Regions from separate parts of the Kitasatospora sp. NPDC093550 genome, predicted to be linked through region 2. Evidence: riboswitches for the same ligand, from Rfam matches in the RefSeq annotation. Region 2 holds a riboswitch; each other region holds the start of a gene.
What was found. Region 2 has a riboswitch for S-adenosylmethionine ahead of ACIRD3_RS07520 (IclR family transcriptional regulator). Riboswitches for the same ligand answer to the same signal wherever they lie in the genome.

Region 1 (7,818 bases), on a different contig from region 2:
GGTGTTGACCGAGGAGAAGGGCACGTTGAGAGCGTGGGCCTTCTCGGTCCAGAACTCGGCTCCCTTGACGGAGCGGAGCGTGAAGTACATCGCGAAGAGGGCCGCGAAGAACATCAACTCGGAACTGAGCCAGACGATCGTTCCGACGCTGACCATGTTCGGCCGGTTGACCGATCCGTGCGCGTGCCCGGTTTCTACTGCTGTTGCTGTCGCCACGACGGACATTATGTCGGTCCCTTATTCCGTCTTCACGCCGGGGGGTGTCCCTCGGAGTGTCCGGTGCGTGCGGTATGCCCGCTTGGGGGTCGACGGGGTGCCCGGACGGGGGCTGAGCAGCGGCGTGTCCCTTTTCTGACGGTTCCTCGGAGCGGCCCGCGACCCCGTTGCCCGGCGCGTCGTTGCACGGTCGGAGTAGCCGTGAGAGGTAGGGGAGCGGGTCCCGGGTCGGCCGTACGGGTGGACCGCGCGGCTCGGGGTGACGGGTCCTCCGCCGGCCGGGTGAGTGCCGGGCGCGGCGGCTTGAGGAGGAACGTGCGCGAGGGGGACTCGGCGGCGGGTGATCGGGAGTAGCATCCGGGTCAGGCGAACGTGGTCCGGATCACACTTGAGGGAGCAGGGTCCATGGCGTACACGACCGATGAGACGCTCACCGTCCTCGTCTACAGCGACGACCGCAACACCCGCGAGCAGGTGCTGACGGCGCTCGGCCGCCGGCCCGCCGAGGATCTTCCGGAGTTGTCCTACCTGGAGTGCGCGACCACCCCCGCGGTGCTCAAGGCACTGGAGAAGGGCGGCGTGGACCTCTGCGTGCTGGACGGTGAGGCGGTGCCGGCCGGTGGACTGGGCCTCGGGCGCCAGTTGAAGGACGAGATCTACGGCTGCCCCCCGGTGCTGGTGCTGATCGGCCGGCCGCAGGACTCCTGGCTCGCCGCCTGGAGCCGGGCCGACGCCGCGATCTCCCACCCGGTGGAGCCGGTGGCGCTGGCCGAGGCGGTCGCCACCCTGCTGCGGGCGCGGCTGGCGAAGCGGGCCCCGGCAGCCCGTTGAGCAGGGCCGTCTCAGAAGGAGAGAAGACGGGGCCGTAGGGGCCGCGCCGCTCGATAGGCTGACTCCATCCGTACGGACGTCCTCCGGAGCCCGGGGGAACCGACAACAGCTGGAGTCAGCCATGGTGAACGTGAACCCTGCGAACGGCGGTAGCGACCCCGCGCAGGTGGTCCGCTCCTGGCCGGACCTCCTCGCGGCGCTGTTGAAGGGGGAAGACCTCGACCGCTCGTCCACCGCGTGGGCGATGGACCGGATCATGAGCGGCGAGGCGTCCCCCGTCCAGGTGGCCGGCTTCATGATCGCGCTGCGGGCCAAGGGCGAGACGGTCGACGAGGTCACCGGTCTGGTGGACGCGATGTACGCGCACGCCGAGCCGCTGGACATCCCCGGCCCGGCGGTGGACATCGTCGGCACCGGCGGCGACCGGGCGAAGACCGTCAACATCTCCACGATGTCGGCGATCGTCGCCGCGGCGGCCGGCGCCAAGGTGGTCAAGCACGGCAACCGGGCCGCCTCCTCGTCCAGCGGCTCCTCGGACGTGCTGGAGAAGCTCGGCGTGGCACTGGACCTCTCCGCCCGGCGGGTCGCCGAGGTGGCCGACGAGGTCGGGCTCACCTTCTGCTTCGCGGCGAAGTTCCACCCCTCGATGCGGCACGCCGCCACCGCCCGGCGCGACCTCGGGGTGCCGACCGCGTTCAACATCCTCGGCCCGCTGACCAACCCGGCCAGGGTCACCTCCCACGCGATCGGCTGTTTCGACACCCGGCTGGCCGGGCTGATCGCCGGGGTGCTCGCCCGGCGCGGCTCGACGGCGCTGGTCTTCCGCGGCGACGACGGGTTGGACGAGCTGACCATCACCACCACCTCGCAGGTGTGGGTGGTGCGCGACGGCGTGGTCACCGAGACCTCCTTCGACCCGCGTGAGGTCGGCATCGAGCTGGTCGGCATCGAGTCGCTGCGCGGCGGGGACCCGGCGTACAACGCCGAGGTCGCGCGCCGGCTGCTGGCGGGGGAGCACGGGCCGGTCCGGGACGCGGTCCTGCTCAACACGGCGGCGGCGCTGGTCGCGCTCGACCTGGGTGAGGCGCCGCTGGCCGAGCAGCTCGCGGCGGGCATGGCGCGGGCCGCCGGGGCCATCGACTCGGGTGCCGCGCAGGAGCTGCTGCGGCGCTGGTCGGAGGCCACCAGCCGGAACTGACGCGGTGGTCGGGAGCCCGTACCGGTGCGCCGGTGCGGGCTCCCCGGCTGTCCGGATGGTGGACCACTGTTTGACCACCCGGCGGACGCGACCTAGAGTCATCGCCAGGTCATGAGTGGCAGCGACAAGCCCCAGCTTGCTGTCCGGCAACCCTCCGTCCGTGGCGGGGTGCCCTGGGTGAGGACCGGGTCGCCACGGCAAGCCGTCCGTGCGACAAGCGCGGACGCCCGACGACTAGCACTCCCGGGGTCCCTTACCCCGTGAAGGAGTGCATCCTCATGTCCCTCTCCACCTCCACCGAGGTCCTCGCCCCGCTCGCCGTGCTGGGCTCCGACGTCCAGGTCCCGCTCGCCAGCGGGGAGAAGGTCGGCTACGCGGCGCTCGACTACGCGGCCAGCGCGCCGGCGCTGCAGCGGGTGTGGGACGACGTCGCCGCCTACGCGCCGTACTACGGCAGCGTGCACCGCGGCGCCGGGTACCTGTCGCAGCTGTCCACCGACCTGTTCGAGCAGAGCCGCCGCACCGTCGCCGAGTTCCTCGACCTGCGCGAGGGCGACCAGGTGGTCTTCACCCGGGCCACCACCGACTCGCTCAACCTGCTGGCCGCCGCCGTCCCGGCCGGCACCCGGGTGTTCGCCTTCGAGACCGAGCACCACGCCTCGCTGCTGCCCTGGGCGCACGCCGGACTGGACGTCACCTACCTGCGGGCGCCGCGCTCGCGGGCCGAGGCGGTGGCCGCCCTGGACGCCGCGCTCGCCGGGGCGCCCGAGGGCCCGAAGCTGCTCTGCGTCACCGGCGCCTCCAACGTGACCGGCGAGCTGTGGCCGGTCGCCGAGCTGACCGGGACGGCGCACCGGCACGGCGCGCGGGTGGTGCTGGACGCCGCCCAGCTGGCCCCGCACCACCGGGTCTCGGTGCGCGAGCTCGGCGTCGACTGGATCGCCTTCTCCGGCCACAAGCTCTACGCGCCGTTCGGCGCCGGGGTGCTGGCCGGCCGGGCGGACTGGCTGGACGCGGCCGATCCGTACCTGGCCGGCGGCGGGGCGACCCGGACGGTGGCCCGGGAGGCCGACGGCTCGGTGGCCGTGCAGTGGCAGACCGGCCCGGCCCGGCACGAGGCCGGCTCGCCGAACGTCATCGGCGCCTACGCGATCGCCTCGGCCTGCCGGGCGCTGCGGGAGGCCGGCTTCGACGCGCTGGAGGCGCGCGAGCGGCAGCTGGTCGAGCGGCTGACCGCGGGGCTCGCGGAGATCCCGGAGGTCAAGGTGCTCAACCTGTTCGGGGAGGGCTCGGCCCGGGTCGGCGTGCTGTCCTTCGTCGTCCGGGGCTGGAACAGCTCGCACTTCTCGGCCGCGCTGTCCGCCGAGTACGGCATCGGGGTGCGCGACGGCCTGTTCTGTGCCCACCCGCTGGTGCGGACCCTGCTCGGGGACGAGGACGTCGCCCCCTCCGAGTGCGGCGCCCCGGAGCCCTCGCTGCCGGGCGAGCGCAGCCTGAACGCGATCCGGGTGAGCTTCGGCGCCGGGACGCCGGACGAGCACGTCGACCGCTTCCTGACCGCCGTCCGCGAGCTGGTCACGGACGGCGCGGCGTGGAACTACCGCAACGAGGGCGGCCGTTGCGTCGCGGACAGCCGCCGCGAGGGCTGAGCCGTCACGTCCCGCTGCTCGTCGTCACTCGTCCAGGCCGAGGGCGAAGGCGGCTTCCAGGTCGTGCTGGGAGTAGGTGCGGAAGGCGATCTGGGTCTCGGTGTGGGCCACGCCCGGGACCTTGTTGAGCCGGCCCGGGATGACCTCGGCCAGGTCGTCGTGACGGCGCACCCGGACCATCGCCACCAGGTCGTAGCCGCCGGTCACCGAGTACACCTCGCTGACGCCCTCGATGGCGGCGATGGCTTCGGCGATCTCCGGGATGCGGTCGACACTGGTCTTGATCAGGACGATGGCGGTGATCACTGTTCGGGCTCCTTCGTGGGGTGCCGCCAGCGTATCGGGCGTCAGCCGGGTCGTCTCGGGGTGTGGCGGACCACGGTGCAGGCGTACAGGAAACCGGCCGAGAAGCCGATCACGTGGACCAGGTAGGCCACCCCCGGGCCCGCCGCGTGCACCGACCACCACTGCAGGGCGAACCAGAGGCCCAGCACCAGCCAGGCCGGGAAGCGCAGCGGCAGGAAGAACAGCAGCGGGACGAGCGTGGTCACCCGGGCGCGCGGATGGAAGCGCAGGTAGGCGCCCAGGACGCCGGAGATCGCGCCGGAGGCTCCGATGAGCACCCGGGTGGAATCCGGCGAGTGCGCCTCGGCGAGCGCGAAGCCGTACGCGGCCAGGCTGCCGGCGGCCAGGTAGAAGAGGGCGTACCGGGTCCGGCCCACGCGCCGTTCCACGGTGGGGCCGAAGACGTGGAGGAAGAGCAGGTTGCCCAGCAGGTGCAGCCAGCCGGCGTGCAGGAAGAGGCCGGTGAGGGCGGACAGCGCCGGGTGCTTGCCCGGTGTCGGGGCGGCCGGGCAGCCGGGGACCGGGTCCGGGGCCTCGGCCAGCTGTCCGGCGGTCAGCGGCCGCCCGGTCAGCAGTTCGGCGGGGACGGCGCCCCAGCGCTGCTCGTACCGCTGCTCCGCGCAGACCCGGGCCTGGCCGGTGCCGTACAGCGGATTGAGCCCGGCGGCCGGGCCGAGCAGGAAGACCAGGGTGTTGACCGCGATCAGGCCGTAGGTGACCGCCGGGGCGGGCGCCTGCGGCCGGCCGCCCCGCTCGGCGGTGTGGTCGGGGGCCGCGAGCGCCATGCGGCCAAGCATCCCTCGGGGCGCCGCAGGTGACACGGCGGTTTACGGCAGGTGGACTAGCCTCGCGATTCCGCTGACCGGTGGTCCTGATGGTTGCCCCAGGCAATAGGCTTGGGGCGGGCATTCCCGCCTCCCGCCGCCGATGCCGGGGCTCCGGGGGGAGCGCCTAGCCCACCCAGGGACCACCCGAGAGGACCCCCGATGACCGTCCCCGCCCTGACTGCCGAGACGCGCTGGCGCTGCACCCTGTGCGGCAACCTCACCCGGTTCGACGTGACCCGCACCGCGCGGGTGACCGAGTTCCTGCACTTCGACCTGGCCGGCGACTCCAAGGTCGAGGAGACCGAGGTCCTGAGCGAGACCGTCGAGTCGGTCCGGTGCCGCTGGTGCAACGCCGTGGACCAGGTCGAGCTGGTGGCCCGGCCGGGTGCCGAGGACCCGGAGGCCCCTGCCGAGCAGGGCTGATCCCGGGACGGGTGGCGGGCGGTGCGCGGCGCGCCCGTCCGCCGCACGGGACAATACAGAACAGACAAGACGCACGGAGCGTGACGACAGGGGGCGGTCGCGGCCGTACCCCGCCGGAACAGGATCGGAGCCGAGGACGTGGTGGACGCAGCGAAGGAGCCCGGCGAAGCGCAGGGACTTCCGCCCGCTGCGCAGGCGCAGGCGTCGGACCCGGGGGCGGGCCCGACGGAGAGCGCCGCGTCCGGAGCGGTCGGGCCCGCGGGTGGCGGGGGTTCCGAGCCCTCCGAGGGCTCCGAGGGCTCCGAGGGGGTCTCGGCGGAGCGCGCCGTGGAGAAGCTGGACCGGCCGCTGCCCGAGGGCGTGCGCCGGCGGGTGGTCGGGCTGGCCTCGGACGCGCTGGGCGGACTGCCGCCGGGAGAGCTCCCGCAGAGCCTGCGTCAGTACGTGAAGTTCACCCCCGCGCGGCGGGCCAAGTACGCGGCCACCGCGCTGGCGGCCGCGCTGGAGGCGGAGCCGGCCTTCCGGGTGCGGATAGCGGAGCGGCTGCGGCTGGGGCAGCCGGACCTGGTGCGGGCCCTGGAGTCCGGCAGTGTCCCGGGGGCCGCCGATCCGATGGACGTCGCGGCCGCCGCCTACCTGGTGCGCTCGGCGGGCTGGAGCCGGCTGGTCGCCGAGGCGGGCGAGGAGGCCGAGCGGGCCGGCGCCGAGGACGCGGCCGCGGAGGCGGCCCGGCTGGTGGAGAAGCTGCAGGCCGAACTGGCCGAGGTGCGGGCCGCCGCGCGGGCGGACCTGGAGCGGCAGCGCGCGGAGTTCGAGGGCGTCCGGCGGGAGGCCGAGTCGCTGCGCAAGAAGGTGCGTTCGCTGGAGAGCGACACCCGCCGGGCGCAGGCCGAGACGCGCCGGGTGGCCGGCGAGCTGGAGGCCGCGAAGGCCCAGGGCGCGGCCGAGCGCTCCGCGGCCGAGACCGAGGCGCGGCGGCTCCGGCACCGGGTCTCCGAGCTGGAGAACGCCGCCGAGCAGGGCCGCCGGTCGGCCCGCGAGGGGCGCAGCGTCGAGGACATGCGGCTGCGGCTGCTGCTGGACACCGTGCTGCAGTCGGCCCAGGGGCTGCAGCGGGAGCTGGCGCTGCCGGTGTCCCAGATCCGCCCGGCGGACCTGGTGGAGGCGGTGGTGCCGGGGGCGGCCTCGCCGCACGACGTGGCGCGGCGCGGGCTGGCCGAGGACGACCCGGCGCTGCTGGACCAGCTGCTGGCGATCCCGCAGGTGCACCTGGTGGTGGACGGCTACAACGTGACCAAGACCGGTTATCCGACGCTGCCGCTGGAGCAGCAGCGGATCCGGCTGCTGGGCGGGCTGGCGATGCTGGCCCAGCGCACACAGGCGGAGGTCACCTGTGTGTTCGACGGGCAGGACCTCGACGTGCCGGTGATCATGGCGCCGCCGCGCGGGGTGCGGGTGCGGTTCAGCCGGACCGGGGAGACCGCTGACGAGCTGATCCGCCGTCTGGTGCGGGCCGAGCCGCAGGGGCGTCCGGTGGTGGTGGTCTCCGCCGACCGGGAGGTCGCCGAGGGCGTGCGGAAGGCGGGCGCGCGCCCGGTGGCTTCGGTGCTGCTGCTCAACCGGCTGGCCCGGCCCTGAGCGTCTCCGGGCGGAATGACGCCTGGTCAGCACCAGGTGTGCGGTCGTGTGCGCTTCCGGTGAAGTCAGTGTGGGAAACAGAGTTCACGCCTTCGGGGGAGTGGCAAAACGGGTAGATCTTCACTAGGGTCTGGCGTCAAACCTATTTTCCGGAATCTCATCCAATCGGGTGAGTCCGATGGAAGAAGGAGCCGGTCCTTGGCCTCCCACCGCCGTCCCAAGCAGCCGAGCCGCGCGCGGATCTCCGTGCTCACCGCTGCCGCTGCGACCGCGGTCGCCCTCTCCGCCCAGGTGGCCGCGCACGCCGCGCCGCAGCCGAACAAAACGGACGTCAAGGCGCAGATCGACCAGCTCCAGGAGGAGCAGGAGCAGGCGGCGGAGAAGTACAACGGCGCCAAGGAGCGGGCCGACCAGCTGCGCAAGCAGGCCGACCAGCTGCAGGACCAGGTGGCCCGCGGCCAGGAGCAGATGGCTCAGCTGCAGAGCGGTCTGGCCGAGGTGGCGGGCGAGCAGTACCGGACCAACGGCATCGACCCGTCCGTCCAGCTGATGCTCTCCTCCGACCCGTCCGGCTACCTGGACAAGGCCTCCACCGTCCAGCAGGCCAGCACCACCCAGGCCGAGGCGCTCAAGGGCCTGCTGGACCAGCAGCGCCGGCTGGACCAGGAGAAGGCCGAGGCGGCCGCCGTGC
Region 2 (7,818 bases):
CGACCTCAGGGCCTGGGGCTGGGCGATGCTGGCCCTGGCGGTGGCCCACCTCGCGACGGCGTACGGCGTGCTGGTGGCCCGCGCGCAGTGGGCTCGGTGGACGGGCGTCGTCGTCCTCGGGCTGAACGCCTTCTCCCAGATGGCCTTCGCCCCCTCGTACCCGCTCTGGGCGGTGACCCTCGTCGCGATCGACGTGATCGGCATCTACGCCCTGACCGCCCACGGCGGGACCGAGCGGGACTCCGTCCCCGGCTCCGGGGCATGAGCCCGCGGGAGGGCCGGTGCCGGGGTGTCCCGGCACCGGCCCTCCCGCGTCGGCCCTCCCGCGTCCTGTCGTCAGCCGGCGAGCAGGCGTTGCTTCTGCGCCGCGAACTCCTCCTCCGTGAGCACTCCCTGGTCCTTCAGCTGCGCCAGCTTCTGCAGCTGGGCGATCTTGTCGTCCATGCTCGGGGCCGGCGGTGCGGCCGGGGGCGGGGGCGGGGGCGGCGGCGCGGGTTCGGCCGCCATGTCCTGCTGGGCCCAGCGACCCGCCTGACGGCGGGAGACCCGGTTGGACACGGCGGTCGCCGTTCCGGCGACGACGGCGGTGCGCGCCATACCGCGCAGCAGTCCAGGCATGACCAGCTCTCCTCTCGACGGCTTCACCCGGTGGCGGACGGTCCGGTACCGGAGCCGCCCGGCGTCCCCGTTCCGTCGCCGACGTCCAGGTCGTCCAGCGCGTCCAGCGATTGCAGCAGATCCGGCAGGGGTATCCGGCCGCTGGCGACGACCTTGGCACCACCCCGGCGCAGGGCCGTGGCGAAGGGCGCGGCCCAGGTGTTCTCGTACACCAGCACCCCGGCGGAGTTCCCGGGTTCGATGACGCCGCCGGCCTCGCCCAGGTCCGCGGCGTCGAGCAGTCCGGAGCCGACGCCCTCGAAGACGGCCAGGTCCAGCCGGCCGTCGCCGTCGAAGTCGGCCAGTTCCATTCCCGTGACGGTGCCGTCCGTGTCCTTGCGCACGAACGCGAAGTCCAGGATGCGGATCACACCCCGGTCCACCAGGTCGATCAGCAGGGGAAGCCCCTCCCCGGTCATCCGGTTGCCGGGGAACTCGACCACCAGGTAGTCGATGGGCCCGGTCTCGACGAGGTCGTCCTCGGCCATGGCGGTGCTCCTTCCGACGTGGAGTCCGTCGCCCGGCCCACCGGCTCGGGCGTCGTCTCGACGCTAGGCGCGGACGCCGGCGCGCGGATCACCTGCCCGGGGTGACCCGACGGCCTGGTGCCGTACCGCCGCGGTGCCGGCCCGCCGGGGCGACCCCGGCGGGCGGGGAGCGCTCCTCCGGGCGGCCCAACCCGGCGAGCCGACGGCGGCACGCGCGGCGTGAATGGTGGACAGCGGCGCCAAGGCCGCGTGTCGACCTTCGGGAGTGCTGTTGAACGGGCCGCTGGAACCCCCACCCCCGGAGCCGGCTCCGGACGGGCCGCGCGACGGGGCCACCGCCGGGGCACGGCGCCCCTCCCTGGTCTCGCGGGTCCTCAGGAGCACCGCGTCGGCCGTGCTGATCGTCCTGACCTGCATCCTGGTGCCGGTGTCGCTGCTCACCGTCTGGGTGCACGACATCGCGCTGGACACCGACCGGTACGTCTCCACGGTGGCTCCGCTGGCGACCGATCCCGCGATCCAGGACGCCGCGGTCGCCCGGATGACGAAGGCGGTGGACGTGAGGGTCGACGGCCCGGCCGTCGCCTCCGACCTGGCGGCCTGGCTGCAGTCCCAGGGGCTGCCGCCCAGGGCGGCCTCGGCGGTCAAGGCGCTCGGGCCCAAGCTGGACGACGCGGTGGACCAGGTGGTCGAGCGGGCCGCGACCAAGGTGGTGCACAGCGACACCTTCGTCACCGTGTGGACCCAGGCGAACCGCGCCGGTCACGCGGCCGTGGTGCACGCGCTCACCGGTGAGGGCCGCGGGGCGATCGGGGTCAGCGACGGCACCGTCACCCTCGACGTCGGGACGGCCGTCGACCGGCTGAAGGACGAACTGGTGGCCGCCGGCCTCACCCCGGCCGAGAAGATCCCGGAGGTGAACAAGCAACTGGTGCTGTTCCAGTCCGACAAGCTGGCCAAGATCCGGGGTGCCGCGCACGCCCTCGACGTGGTCGGCAACTGGCTGCCCGTCCTCACCGTGCTGCTCGGCGCCGCCGGCGTCCTGCTGGCGCGGCGCCGGCGCCGGGCCCTGGTGACCACCGCGCTCTGCGCGGCCGGCGCCTGCCTGCTGGTCGCCATCGCCCTGGTGATCGCCCGGCACTACTACCTCGACCACCTGCCCCCGGCCGTGCAGTCCCCGGCCGCGGCGGCGGCGGTCTTCGACACGCTGCTGCGCTTCCTGCGGGTCAGCCTGCGCACGGCGATCGTCCTGGGCGTCGTGGTGGCCCTCGGCGCCTACCTCTCCGGGGCGGGACGGCTGCCGCGCGCCGTCCGCGGCCGGGCCGACCACGCCGCGGACTCGGTGGCGGGCTGGAGCGACGCGCACGGCGTGCGCACCGGCAGGGTCGGGACCTGGACCGAGGCCCACCGGCGTGCGCTGATGATCGTGGCGCTGCTCGTCATTGCCCTGGTGTTCGCCCTCTGGAACCACCCGACCGTGCTGACGGTCCTGCTGCTGGTCCTGGTCCTGCTCGCGCTGCTCGCCGTCCTGGCGCTGCTCGCGGCCTCCGGGCGGGTCGCCACCGGCTCCCCGCCGGAGGCCACCGAGGCCGCGCGGCCCGGCCCGCCGGCGCCGCCCGCGCCACCTGCGTGAGCGGCCCACCCGGGGCCGTCCGGTCCGGGGGCGAGGGCCGGCCAGCCCACGACAGCACCGCGGGTCGGCCTTACCGTGAAACGTAGGGCTTGCTTCCCGGCTCTGCCGCGAGCGAGGCCGGGCGGGCGCCGTCTCCCCTCGTGGGGGCGCCCCCTCCCGATCGCGGTCGGCGAAGCGGCCGTCACCGAAGGAGTCGATGTCATGACCAGCAGTGTGAGCAGCACCAGCCACGTTGCACCCGAGGGCGAACGCCGCCCCTTCGCGAGCGGCTGGACCATCTTCGCCGGCGTGATGCTGATCGCCGGCGGCATCATGGCGATCTTCGAGGGCATCTCGGCCATCACCAAGGACGACCTGATCGTCGTCACCCGCAACTACGTGTACCAGATGAACACCACGGGGTGGGGATGGATCCACCTCATCCTCGGAATCGTCATCGTCCTCGCGGGCGCGGCGCTCTTCAGCGGTGCCACCTGGGCCCGTGCGGTCGGTATCGTCGTCGCTGCGCTCGGAATGATCGCCAACTTCCTGTGGCTGCCGTACTACCCGTTCTGGGCCATCGTCCTCATCGCGGTCGACGCCTTCGTCATCTGGGCGCTCTGCGTCGGTACGACCAGGAAGCCCGCCTGACGGCAACCGCGGTCCCCGTCGTCCGCGACCCCGCCCCGCCGACCGGAACCCGTCCGGTCGGCGCGGTGCGCCTCAGCCGGAGGTGAGCCCGAGGAAGTAGGCGCGGTCCGGCAGGGCGGGCGGCAGCGGGTAGTCGAGCAGGACGTGCAGGTTGCACGCGGCGAGGGTGTAGGAGTGCAGCAGCAGATCGGCGGTGGTGTCGGCGCCGAGCCTGCGCAGCACGGTCTTGACGGTGCGGCTCCTGGTCGTCCGCTCCGCCCAGAGGGCCCGCCGCTGCGGGTCGTCGCCGAGCAGGTCGAGCACCTCCTTGGCGCGGGCCGCGCGGGCCGCCCGGGCGGCGAGGTCCGGAGCGGGCCCGGCGCCGCTCGCGCCGCCGCCTCCGCCGGCCGCGTCGGCCGCGTGCGCGTAGGCGTCGGCCACCCGGTACGGCGACTGCGCGATGTGGACCAGCGCACCGGCCGGCCCGCCGTCGCGGCCGAGCCGCTCGGACCACTGGACCAGCTCGCTGCGCCGCAGACTGGTGCCGACGTCGTACATCACGCTCTTGATCCGGACCAGCGCCAGCAGTTCGCCGAGCACCGGGAACCGCGAGGCGGGGAACGACTGCCAGGTCATCCCGGCCGAGGCGTTCACCACGACGATCTCGTCGACGTCGTAGTGGGCGCGCGGGTGGTCGGGGCGCCGCGCCCGTTCGGGCAGCCCGACCAGCCACTCGTCGGCCATGTTGTCGTACACCCCGCCGTCGGTGAGCACCAGGTCGGCGGTGGCCCCGGTGGGCCCGGCGGGCGGCGGGAAGCGGTGCGGGGCGGTCGGCAGGCGCCGGACGGCGAAGGCGCCCGGCAGGCAGGCCGAGGCCTGGACGGCGGTGGAGAGCCGCAGACCGCCGGGCACACCGGTGCCGTAGCGGAAGCCGTAGACGAACCCGGGCGAGAAGTAGAAGTGGTCCCCGCTCTGCAGCTCGGTGGCGCAGAAGACGTGGTCGACGGAGCGCTCGACCGCGGCCAGGCCCGTCGCGGCGCCGTCGCGGTGGAAGAACTCGCGCGCCAGCGCCCGGTCCACCACCGCGCTGCGCCGCTCGAACACCAGCACCGCGCCGGCCAGGAGCAGCAGCCCGGCGCCCAGCAGCACGCCGGAGAGCAGCCGCAGGCCGTCCACGGCGGTGGCGGCGACCCCGGCGAGCAGGGTCAGCAGTGCCACGCCGGCGAGGGCGAACAGCGAGCGCACGTACCGGTTGGTGGACGGCCCCCAGAAGAACAGTCCGGTGCGGGCGCAGTGGCGGATCAGCGGGCGGACGCGCTCGGCGAACTCCGCGCCCGGGTCCTGCCGGTAGTCGGTCTCGTGGGCGACCACGCCGTTGGCGACCGAGCCGCCGGACACCGAGGAGATCGCCACCACGTCCTTGTGCCGGCCGCAGTCGGCGAGGTACATCAGGGCGCCGACGCCCCACAGGGTGGCGCGGTAGCCGCCGCCGGAGAGGGCCACTCCGATGCGGGCCATGATCAGACCTCCACGGTCGTGCCCGCGGCCGCCGTCGCCGGATGGACCGCGGTGCAGCGGCGCACGCGCCGGCGCGCGGGGTCGGCCCACGGTTCGGTGGTGCGGCTGCGGTGGGTGAGGACGAGTTCGGTCGGCCGGGCGCCGTGACCGTCGTCGGTGAGCGGCGGCCGGCGGCCGCCGTGCTCCAGCAGGAGGGCGAAGGTGGAGCCGTCGGGGACGGAGGCGGCCGGCCGTTCGCCGCGGAGCAGGTCGGGGGCGAGGCCGTGCAGGTCCTTGCGCGCGTCCGGCAGTTCCAGGGCCCGGGCGATGGAGCGGATGTCGTACGACTCGGGCATGGGAGACCTCGGAAAGGACTCCGGGGGAGGTCGGCCACCGCTCAGGCCGCGCTCCCGACTCCTCCACTCTGCCACGATCCGGGCGGTTCGCGGGAGGGGGGCGGCGGGTACCCGGAACCGGCTCGGTGCCGGAGGGATTGACGCGCTGAAGGTCGAACGGTCGACCGGCGACGCGCGGCTGTTCCGGGGGCAGGGGCGGGGAAGGGCGCGGAAAGGGTTTGGCGGGCGGGCCGGGGAATCTTGTATGGTTCCTGGCGAATCATCCAGAGGGGTGGAGGGACCGGCCCTACGAAGCCCCGGCAACTCCCCGGTCGACTCGGCGTCCGAAGTACGCGCCGCGCCGCCTGGGATCAGTGCCAACTCCGGCCTGTCGCCACTGTGGCGCGGGAAAGATGAGGAGACACGGTGCTCTCTGTGCTGTCCTTCGCCCGGGCGCTTCCCGCCCCGGCCCTTCCGCGTACCCCTCTCGTGCCCGGCGCAGGCGACCGGCCGACTTCTCCGGCCCGCCCCCGCTGACCACACCCCCCACGGCTTCCCACCCGGAGCCTCCGCGAGCGCTGCCCACCCGCCGCTCGCGGGATTCGAGACGGAGTACCCATCCATGCAGAACACGAGCGGCGTCGGCGTGCTCGACAAGATCACCTCGATCCTCGGCACCCTGGAGGCCGGACCGGCCACGCTGGCCGGACTCGTCGCCGCGACCGGCCTGGCGCGGCCCACCGCGCACCGGCTCGCGGTCGCGCTCGAACACCACCGGCTGGTGAGCCGGGACCTGCAGGGCCGGTTCGTCCTCGGCCCCCGGATCGGCGAGCTCTCGGCGGCCGCCGGGGAGGACCGGCTGCTGGCCGCGGCCGGCTCGGTCCTCACCCACCTGCGGGACGTCACCGGTGAGAGCGCCCAGCTGTACCGCCGTCAGGGCGAGATCCGGATCTGCGTGGCCGCCGCCGAGCGGCTCTCCGGGCTGCGCGACACCGTCCCGGTGGGGATCACGCTGCCGATGAAGGTGGGGTCCGCCGCCCAGGTGCTGCTGGCCTGGGAGGAGCCCGAGCGGCTGCACCGCGGCCTGCAGGGCGCCCGCTTCACGGCCACCGCGCTGAGCGGCGTCCGGCGCCGGGGCTGGGCCCAGTCGATCGGCGAGCGCGAGCTCGGGGTGGCCTCCGTCTCGGCTCCGGTGCGCGGACCGTCCAACCGGGTGGTGGCCGCCGTCTCGGTCTCCGGCCCGATCGAACGGCTGACCCGCCACCCCGGCGCCCAGCTCTCCCAGGCCGTGATCGAGGCGGCGAACCGGCTCACCGAGGCGCTGCGGCACCCGTGACCGGCCGGGTCCGCCCGCCCGCCGCGCGCCGTACGGTTCAGGCCCGGGCCCGCCGCAGCGCGCGGGAGGGGCGGGGGATCCGGCCGACCACCGAGCCGATCAGGGTGCCGATCGACACCCCGAACACCGCCGACACGGCCGCCAGGACGGACTGCGCGCCGTTGCCGACCTCGATCTGCGCGGTGTTCAGCAGGCCGAAGGAGCCGGGCACCACGATCCAGAACGCCGGGAGGTAGAGCACCTGCCAGAGCGGACCGCCGGGCAGCCAGTGCACCAGGGTGGCCGCGCCCGCGGCGGAGACCGCGCCGGCCAGACCGCCGATCGCCGCCCCGTGCGCCGAGCCCACCGCCACCTGGACGGTGACGCTCACCGCGATCACCGCGACGATCCACGGGATGGCCGGGGGCGGGGTGTGGACGTTGATCACCACCCCGGCCACGGCGATCGCCAGCCCCAGCCCGATCACCCACCAACTCGGCCGGGCCACCTGGACGTTGGCCAGGGCGGTGGCCGGCATGCCGATCGCGGTCGCGGCCGCGGCCACCCCGGCGAGGAAGAGCGCCAGCTGCACCGCGCCGGACACCAGCCGGGCCGTACCGGCGCTGGCCGCGCCCGCGGCGATCTCCGACAGCCCGGTGACCAGCAGCCCGCCCGGCAGCAGGATCGCCAGCGTGGCCACGATCGTCCGCAGCGCGCCGTCCAGCAGCCCGGCCCGGGCGAGCGACAGGACCAGCAGCGCGACCAGGAACCCGGCCGTGACCGGCAGCAGCGGCCGCAGGTACGGCAGCCGCCGGGCGGCGACGGTCAGGCCCACCACGATCAGCGAGCCGAGCCCGGCCGCCAGCACGTTCGCCGCCACCGGCTGCAGGAAGAGGCAGACCCCGACGCCGACCGGCAGCGCCCCGAGGTCCGCGACCCAGGTGGGCCAGCGGGCGGGCGCCCGGCGGATCCGGTCCAGTTCGGCGAGCGCCCGGGGCCCGTCGAGCTCGCCCGCGCGCAGCCGGTGCACCAGGTGGAGGACGTCGGCGGTCTGCTCGAACCGCAGCGCGGCGCCGACCGGCTGGAACCGGGTGCCCTCGTCGGCGGACAGGGTGACGAACAGTCCGTTGGTCAGGGCGGCGACCCGGACCTCCGGGGCCCCCATGGCCCTCCCCAGGCCGTGGAGCTCCTCCTCGACGTCATGGACGGGAAGGCCGCCGCCCAGCAGGGCTTCGCCCAGTTCGAGCAGCAGACGGCGGAGCGGATCGGGCGGGGCGTCGGCGA
Region 3 (7,818 bases), on a different contig from region 2:
AGGCGGCGTTCTGCAGCGCGGAGCGGGTGACCTTGGCCGGGTCGATGATGCCCGCGGCGACCAGGTCGACGTACTCGTTGGTGGCGGCGTTCAGGCCGTGACCGGCGGGGAGGTTGCGCACCTTCTCCACCACGACGCCACCCTCCAGGCCGGCGTTGGTCGCGATCTGCTTGATCGGGGCCTCCAGCGCGACCTTGACGATGTTGGCACCGGTGGCCTCGTCGCCGTCCAGCTCCAGCTTGTCGAAGGCGACACCGGCCTGCAGCAGGGCGACGCCACCACCGGCGACGATGCCCTCCTCGACGGCGGCCTTGGCGTTGCGGACGGCGTCCTCGATGCGGTGCTTGCGCTCCTTGAGCTCCACCTCGGTGGCCGCGCCGGCCTTGATGACGGCCACGCCGCCGGCCAGCTTGGCGAGGCGCTCCTGGAGCTTCTCGCGGTCGTAGTCCGAGTCGCTGTTCTCGATCTCGGCGCGGATCTGGTTCACGCGGCCCGCGACCTGCTCGCTGTCGCCGCCACCGTCGACGATGGTGGTCTCGTCCTTGGTGATGACCACCTTGCGGGCGGTGCCCAGCAGGTCGATGCCGGCGTTCTCCAGCTTGAGGCCGACCTCCTCGGAGATCACGGTGCCACCGGTGAGGATGGCGATGTCGCCGAGCATGGCCTTGCGGCGGTCGCCGAAGCCCGGGGCCTTGACGGCGACGGACTTGAAGGTGCCGCGGATCTTGTTCACGACCAGGGTCGACAGGGCCTCGCCCTCGACGTCCTCGGCGATGATGACGAGCGGCTTGCCGCTCTGCATGACCTTCTCCAGCAGCGGGAGCAGGTCCTTGACCGAGCCGATCTTGGAGTTGGCGATGAGGATGTACGGGTCCTCGAAGGTCGCCTCCATGCGCTCCAGGTCGGTGGCGAAGTAGGCGGAGATGTAGCCCTTGTCGAAGCGCATGCCCTCGGTGAGCTCGAGCTCCAGGCCGAAGGTGTTGCTCTCCTCGACGGTGATGACGCCTTCCTTGCCGACCTTGTCCATGGCCTCGGCGATCAGCTCGCCGATCTGGGTGTCGGCGGCGGAGATGGAGGCGGTGGAGGCGATCTGCTCCTTGGTCTCCACGTCCTTGGCCTGGGCCAGCAGCTGGTCGGAGACGGCGGCGACGGCCTTCTCGATGCCGCGCTTCAGGGCCATCGGGTTGGCGCCGGCGGCGACGTTGCGCAGACCCTCGCGAACCAGGGCCTGGGCGAGCACGGTGGCGGTGGTGGTGCCGTCACCCGCGACGTCGTCCGTCTTCTTGGCGACCTCCTTGACGAGCTCCGCACCGATCTTCTCGTACGGGTCCTCGAGCTCGATCTCCTTGGCGATGGAGACACCGTCGTTGGTGATCGTGGGGGCGCCCCACTTCTTCTCCAGCACGACGTTGCGACCCTTGGGGCCGAGCGTGACCTTCACTGCGTCGGCGAGCTGGTTCATGCCACGCTCAAGGCCGCGGCGAGCTTCCTCATCAAAGGCGATGATCTTGGCCATCAGAAGTGGTCCTCCGGGACACGGTCGACTGCTCGGACCAAGGGGTGCCCGCGACGGACGGCCCTGGTGCGCGGAGGTCCATTCCCTGCCGCTCCCGGGGGCCTCACCGACCCGGTCCGCTGTCACTCTCACACTGTGAGTGCTAACGCCAATGATTAGCACTCCGGGTGGTCGAGTGCAAGCCCAATGGGCAACCCGCGAGCCGTCGTCGGGGTAGCCCGGGAACGCCGACGGGCCCGTACGACACGTGTCGTACGGGCCCGTCGAGAAGCGAGTGGTCACCAGCCGTAGGGCCGCGCCGAGCTCCTGGGGTCGGAAGGGGTCAGCCCGCGGCGCGGACCATGTCCGCCTGCGGGCCCTTCTGTCCCTGAGAGATCTCGAACTCGACCCGCTGGCCCTCCTCGAGGGTGCGGTAGCCGTCCATCTGGATCGCGCTGTAGTGGACGAAGACGTCCGCACCACCGTCGACCGCGATGAAGCCGTAGCCCTTCTCCGCGTTGAACCACTTGACGGTGCCCTGAGCCATTCCGAACTCCCCTAGTGCTGTGCTGGCCCTTCACGGTCCCGCAGGTCGCGGGCCCGGGTTGGTTTGAAGGCCGGCCCGGGGAACCCCCCCTGGGCGCAGCCGTGCACGCCGCAACCCACCGCGCGGAGCGCCCAACGGCCTCCGGTGAGCGGGTGATTGCGTCGACCGCCGCTGAATGTATCCGGACCGACGCCCTCTGCAACAGGGTCAACCGCCGGTAATTCCGCCGCAGCGGCAAGGGACAGGACGGGCCGAATCGGGAAAATCTCGGCATTTAACGCCGGACATAGCGGACGAATTACCCAAATCCCCGCGGTAATTCTGACACCGGCCTGACAGGTTTCCCCGGCCGGTCTCACCGTCCGGACGCCTTCCGGCAGGACGCGCGCGCGGGGCCGAGAGGGAACCCCTGTTCCCAACCGAGCGACACTCTACTCCGACTCCACCCGGAAATATTCCAGCCGGAATGCAACGAGCCGCCCGCGCGTACGGAGAACGGAATTCCGTGCGCGCGGGCGGCCGAATGGCGGGGCGCGGCTCAGCAGCCGCCGGCCACCGCCGGAATGATCGAGATGCCGGCGCCGTCCTTGATCTCGGTCGCCAGGCCCTCGGCGAAGCGCACGTCGTCGTCGTTCACGTAGACGTTGACGAAGCGGCGCAGCTTGCCGGTGTCGTCCAGGATGCGGGCGGAGATGCCCGCGTGGTTCTTCTCCAGGTCGGCGATGACCTCGGCCAGGGTGGCGCCCTCGGCGGTCACCTCGGCGGCGCCGCCGGTGTAGGTGCGCAGGATGGTCGGGATGCGGACGGTGGCGCTCATGGCTCTCCTTGCGGGGTGGGGGGTGGTTCAGGCGGACGCGAGGCCGGCGGCGCGGAAGGAGTCCAGCGTCGGGCGGATGACGGCGCTCATCCCGGCGTCGGCGACGGCGTCCAGGGTCTTCAGGCCGTCGCCGGTGTTGATCGCGACGGTCTCCTTGGCCGGATCCAGCTGCCCGGTCTCGACCAGCTTCTTCAGCACGCCGACCGTCACCCCGCCCGCGGTCTCGGCGAAGATGCCCTCGGTCCGCGCCAGCAGCCGGATCGCCGCCACGACCTCGGCGTCCGTGACGTCCTCCACGGCACCGCCGGTCCGGCGGGCGATGTCCAGCACGTACGGGCCGTCGGCCGGGTTGCCGATCGCCAGCGACTTGGCGATGGTGTCCGGCTTGACCGGCTTGATCACGTCCCGGCCGGCCTTGAAGGCGGCCGACACCGGCGAGCAGCCCTCGGCCTGGGCGCCGAAGACCTTGTACGGCCGGTCCTCGACCAGCCCGAGCTTGATCAGCTCCTGCAGCCCCTTGTCGATCTTCGTCAGCTGCGAGCCCGAGGCGATCGGGATGACGATCTGCTCGGGGAGCCGCCAGCCGAGCTGCTCGCAGATCTCGTACGCCAGCGTCTTGGAGCCCTCGCCGTAGTACGGCCGCAGGTTGACGTTGACGAAGCCCCAGCCCTCGCCGGCCGGGTCCCCGATGAGCTCCGAGCAGAACCGGTTCACGTCGTCGTAGTTGCCCTCGATGCCGACCAGCTCGCCGCCGTACACCCCGGCCATGACGACCTTGCCCTGCTCCAGGTCGTGCGGGATGAACACGCAGGACCGGAACCCGGCCCGGGCGGCCGCCGCGCCCACCGCACCGGCCAGGTTGCCGGTGGAGGAGCAGGACAGCGTGGTGTAGCCGAACGCCCGCGCCGCCTCGATCGCGCACGCGACCACGCGGTCCTTGAAGGAGTGCGTCGGGTTCCCGGAGTCGTCCTTGATGTGCAGCGGCGCGGTGAAGCCGAGCTCCCGGCCCAGGTTGTCCGCCTTCACCAGCGGGGTCCAGCCCGGGTTGAGGTTGGGCTTGGAGGCCACGTCGGCCGGCACCGGCAGCAGCGGCGCGTAGCGCCAGATCGAGGTCGGACCGGCCTCGATCCGCTTGCGCAGCTCCTCGGCACCCGCGCTGCCGAACTCGTAGGCGATCTCCAGCGGGCCGAAGCACTCCAGGCACGCGAAGCTGGGACCGAGCGGGAATCGGGTTCCGCACTCCCGACAGGACAGGGCGGCGGCCGGGCCGAGGTCCACGGAAACGGGTGCGGCGGTGTCGATAGCCATGATGGCGAGGCCTCTCTCCTCATCTTCCCCGCGGCGCGGTCGCGCCACAGGCCGGAATTGGCACCTGTCCCGCCGGCCTGTCGACGACAGCCGCGCGGGAAGGTTGCCGGGACGTCAACGGGCCGTTCCCTCAGTCCCTCTGGATGAGCTTGTGAAATTGTGGTGGTGCTCAACGGTGACCCCGGCGTGCGAAGGTCCGACCGCTGTACGAAGACTGTATCCGAAGGCGTCAATCCTGAACGGGACCGTCCGCCACGCGAGATGAGCCGTTCCACCCGACCCGCCGAGGAGACTTCCGTGCCCGCCGAACCGACCCCCGAGCTCCTCCCGCAGGCGGCGTCCTGGCTGCGCCGGCGCTCCTGGAGCGCGGCCGACCGGCCGGTCCGCACCCTCCTCGCGGCCAAGGAACGCACCGGGCGCACGGTCAGCGTCGTCCTCCCCGCCCTGGACGAGGAGGCCACCGTCGGCGACATCGTCCGCACCGTCCGCCGCGAGCTGATGGAACGCCTCCCGCTCGTCGACGAACTCGTCGTGGTCGACTCCGGCTCCACCGACGCCACCGCCGCCGTCGCCGCCGAGGCCGGCGCCCGGGTCGAGCACCGCGACGCCATCCTGCCCCGGCTCCCCGCCGCCCCCGGCAAGGGCGAGGTGCTCTGGCGCTCGCTGCTGGTCACCCACGGCGACATCGTCTGCTTCGTCGACGCCGACCTGCGCGAGTTCGACCCCGCCTTCGTCTCCGGGATCATCGGCCCGCTGCTCACCGACGAGTCCATCCACCTGGTCAAGGCCATGTACGACCGCCCCCTGGAGACCGAATCGGGCGCCGTCGTCCCGGCCGGCGGCGGCCGGGTCACCGAACTCGTCGCCCGCCCCCTCCTCAACCTCCACTGGCCGGAACTCGCCGGTTTCGTCCAGCCTCTCGGCGGCGAGTACGCGGCCCGCCGCTCCCTGCTCGAACGGCTGCCCTTCCCCACCGGCTACGGCGTCGAGCTCGGCCTGCTGGTCGACGCGCTGGAGCTGGTCGGACTGGACGCCCTGGCCCAGGTCGACGTCGGCGTCCGGCACCACCGCCACCAGGACGGCCAGGCCCTCGGCCGGATGGCCGCCACCATCTACCGCACCGCCCTCGAACGCCTCGACCGCACCCACCGCCTCAAGGCCTCCGCCGACCTCGTCCGCCCCGAGCTCACCCAGTTCACCCGCGACCCGGACACCCGCGCCTTCACCGGCCACACCCACCCCGTCACCGCCCTGGAACGCCCCCCCATGCACACCGTCCCCGAATACGCCACCCGCCATTGACGGGTTTGCCACCCCGGAGCCCCGGCAACATCCCAACCATGGGCGATCTCACGACCGAACGTTCGAGTGCGACCGGCACCGCCCCCGTCCTGGTGGCCTCCAACCGGGGACCGGTGTCGTTCAGCACCGCCGACGACGGCACGCTGACCCTGCGACGCGGCGGCGGCGGGCTGGTCTCCGGCCTCTCCGCGATCGACGACCCGAACGCCGTCTGGGTCTGCGCGGCCCTCAACGACGCCGACCGCAGAGCGGCCGCGGACGCTCCCGACGGCCGCCTGGACCTGGCCGGCCACGACGTCGGCGGCCAGGCCGTCCGCATGCTGGACATCGACCCCGAGACCTTCGCCCGCGCCTACAACGGCGTCGCCAACTCCACCCTCTGGTTCGTCCACCACCTTCTCTACGCGACGCCCACCGCGCCCGCCTTCGACGCCGGCTTCCGCACCGAATGGGCCGCCTACCAGGCCTACAACAGCGCCTTCGCAGACGCCCTGGCCGCCGAAGCCGCCCCGAACGCCGCCGTCCTGGTCCAGGACTACCACCTCTCCCTGACCCCGGCCCTGCTCCGCGAAGCCCGTCCCGACCTGCGGATCGGCCACTTCTCGCACACCCCGTGGGCCCCGCCCGAGTACTACCGGCTGCTCCCCGACGACGTCGCCCGTGCCGTCCTCACCGGCATCCTGGGCGCCGACCGGGCCGGCTTCCTCACCGAACGCTGGGCCCGCGCCTTCGCCGCCTGCTGCCAGGACCTCCTCGGCGCCACGATCGACCACGAGGCGCTCACCGTCACCCACGACGGCCGCACCACCCACCTGGGCGTCCACGCCCTCGGCGCCGACGCCGACTTCCTGCGCGAACGCGCCCACCGCCCCGACGTGGACGAACGCCTCACCGCCCTGCGCGCCGCCGTCGGCGACCGCCGCACCATCGTCCGGGTCGACCGCACCGAGCTGAGCAAGAACATCGTCCGCGGCCTCCAGGCCTACCGGCACCTGCTCCGTACCCGCCCCGAGTGGCACGACCGGGTGGTCCACATCGCCTTCGCCTACCCGTCCCGCACCGACCTGGCCGAGTACCGGAACTACACGGCCGCCGTCCAGGACCTGGCCGAGGCCATCAACACCGAGTTCGCCACCCCCACCTGGCAACCCCTGATCCTGCACGTCAACGACGACTTCCCGCGCTCCCTCGCCGCCTACCGGCTGGCCGACGTCGCCCTCGTGAACCCCATCCGGGACGGCATGAACCTGGTGGCCAAGGAAGTCCCCGTGGTCTCCGACCGCGGCTGCGCCCTGGTCCTCTCCCGCGAGGCCGGCGCCCACACCGAGCTCAAGGACGACGCCCTCACCGTCAACCCGTACGACGTGATCGCCACCGCCGAAGCCCTGCACACCGCCCTCACCATGCCCGAGGAGGAGCGCGCCGACCGCACCAAGCGCCTCGCGGCGGCGGCCACCGCGCTCCCCCCGCAGCAGTGGTTCCTCGACCAGCTCAACGCGCTGGCCCCCTGGTAAGGGCCTCCCCCAGCGCCGCCAACAGCTCCACCACCCCGGCCGGCCCCGCGACCACCAGGTCCGCGCGGTCGGCCAACTCCTTCACCGGCGCGTCCCCCACCGCCCCACTGCACACCAGCAGCCCGGCCACCCCCTCGCCCCGCAACTCCTCCACCGCCGCGAAGGCCGCCAGATCACCCAGGTCGTCCCCGGCGTACAACACCGACCGGGCACCCCGCTCCCGCAGGAAACCGGTCAACGCCGCCCCCTTGTCCACCCCCGGCGGCCGCAGCTCCAGCACCAGCCGCCCGGGCTCCACCACCAGCCCGTACGCACCGGCCAGCTCCGCCACCGGCGCCCGCAACGACTCCAACGCCTCCTCCGGCGCCGCCGCACGCCGGGTGTGCACCGCCACCGAGCGCCCCTTGTCCTCCAACCACACCCCGTCGGGCGCCCCCACCCGCGCCAACACCCCCGGCAACGCCTCCCGCACACCCGCCACCCCCGGGTGCACCTCCGGCGCCGTCACCACACCCCCCTCCCACCGCTCGGCGCCGTAGTGCCCCAACACCACGACCCCCGGCACCCCCGCCAACCCCCCGTACTCCACCGCCAACGCCGCCGGCCGCCCCGTCACCACCACCACGGCCCCCACCGCCGGCGCCAACACCCGCAACGCCCCCGCCACCCCCGGATGCGCCCTGGCCCGACTCGGATCCGCCACGATCGGCGCCAACGTCCCGTCGAAGTCCAACCCCACCACCGCATCCCGAGGCCCCCGCAGGATCGCCCGCAGCCCATCCCGCCCAGCCTCGGTCCCCGGCACCCACACCTCTTCAAATCCCATACCGAGGCC

Region 1: it holds a riboswitch for S-adenosylmethionine, as region 2 does, so the genes downstream of both, ACIRD3_RS31630 (aminotransferase class V-fold PLP-dependent enzyme) here and ACIRD3_RS07520 (IclR family transcriptional regulator) in region 2, are expected to answer to the same signal.
Region 3: it holds a riboswitch for S-adenosylmethionine, as region 2 does, so the genes downstream of both, thrC (threonine synthase) here and ACIRD3_RS07520 (IclR family transcriptional regulator) in region 2, are expected to answer to the same signal.

Annotation. Positions count from the first base shown of each region.
Region 1 covers NZ_JBIWJF010000026.1:39,250-47,067, reverse strand. The annotation lists gene ACIRD3_RS31645 (heme-copper oxidase subunit III) at 1-225, opposite strand, end outside; gene ACIRD3_RS31640 (hypothetical protein) at 622-1,047, shown strand; gene trpD (anthranilate phosphoribosyltransferase) at 1,169-2,245, shown strand; SAM riboswitch class IV at 2,353-2,471, shown strand; gene ACIRD3_RS31630 (aminotransferase class V-fold PLP-dependent enzyme) at 2,524-3,894, shown strand; gene ACIRD3_RS31625 (Lrp/AsnC ligand binding domain-containing protein) at 3,919-4,200, opposite strand; gene ACIRD3_RS31620 (rhomboid family intramembrane serine protease) at 4,242-5,024, opposite strand; gene ACIRD3_RS31615 (hypothetical protein) at 5,226-5,489, shown strand; gene ACIRD3_RS31610 (NYN domain-containing protein) at 5,817-7,127, shown strand; gene ACIRD3_RS31605 (NlpC/P60 family protein) at 7,326-7,818, shown strand, end outside.
Region 2 covers NZ_JBIWJF010000004.1:60,723-68,540, reverse strand. The annotation lists gene ACIRD3_RS07555 (hypothetical protein) at 1-265, shown strand, start outside; gene ACIRD3_RS07550 (SHOCT domain-containing protein) at 337-618, opposite strand; gene ACIRD3_RS07545 (DUF6325 family protein) at 642-1,145, opposite strand; gene ACIRD3_RS07540 (hypothetical protein) at 1,540-2,778, shown strand; gene ACIRD3_RS07535 (hypothetical protein) at 2,980-3,408, shown strand; gene ACIRD3_RS07530 (patatin-like phospholipase family protein) at 3,481-4,905, opposite strand; gene ACIRD3_RS07525 (hypothetical protein) at 4,908-5,240, opposite strand; SAM riboswitch class I at 5,497-5,639, shown strand; gene ACIRD3_RS07520 (IclR family transcriptional regulator) at 5,842-6,555, shown strand; gene ACIRD3_RS07515 (threonine/serine exporter family protein) at 6,593-7,818, opposite strand, start outside.
Region 3 covers NZ_JBIWJF010000038.1:202-8,019, reverse strand. The annotation lists gene groL (chaperonin GroEL) at 1-1,516, opposite strand, end outside; gene ACIRD3_RS36115 (cold-shock protein) at 1,839-2,042, opposite strand; gene ACIRD3_RS36110 (MoaD/ThiS family protein) at 2,581-2,859, opposite strand; gene thrC (threonine synthase) at 2,887-4,167, opposite strand; SAM riboswitch class I at 4,184-4,317, opposite strand; gene ACIRD3_RS36100 (glucosyl-3-phosphoglycerate synthase) at 4,465-5,469, shown strand; gene ACIRD3_RS36095 (trehalose-6-phosphate synthase) at 5,508-6,983, shown strand; gene otsB (trehalose-phosphatase) at 6,961-7,818, opposite strand, start outside.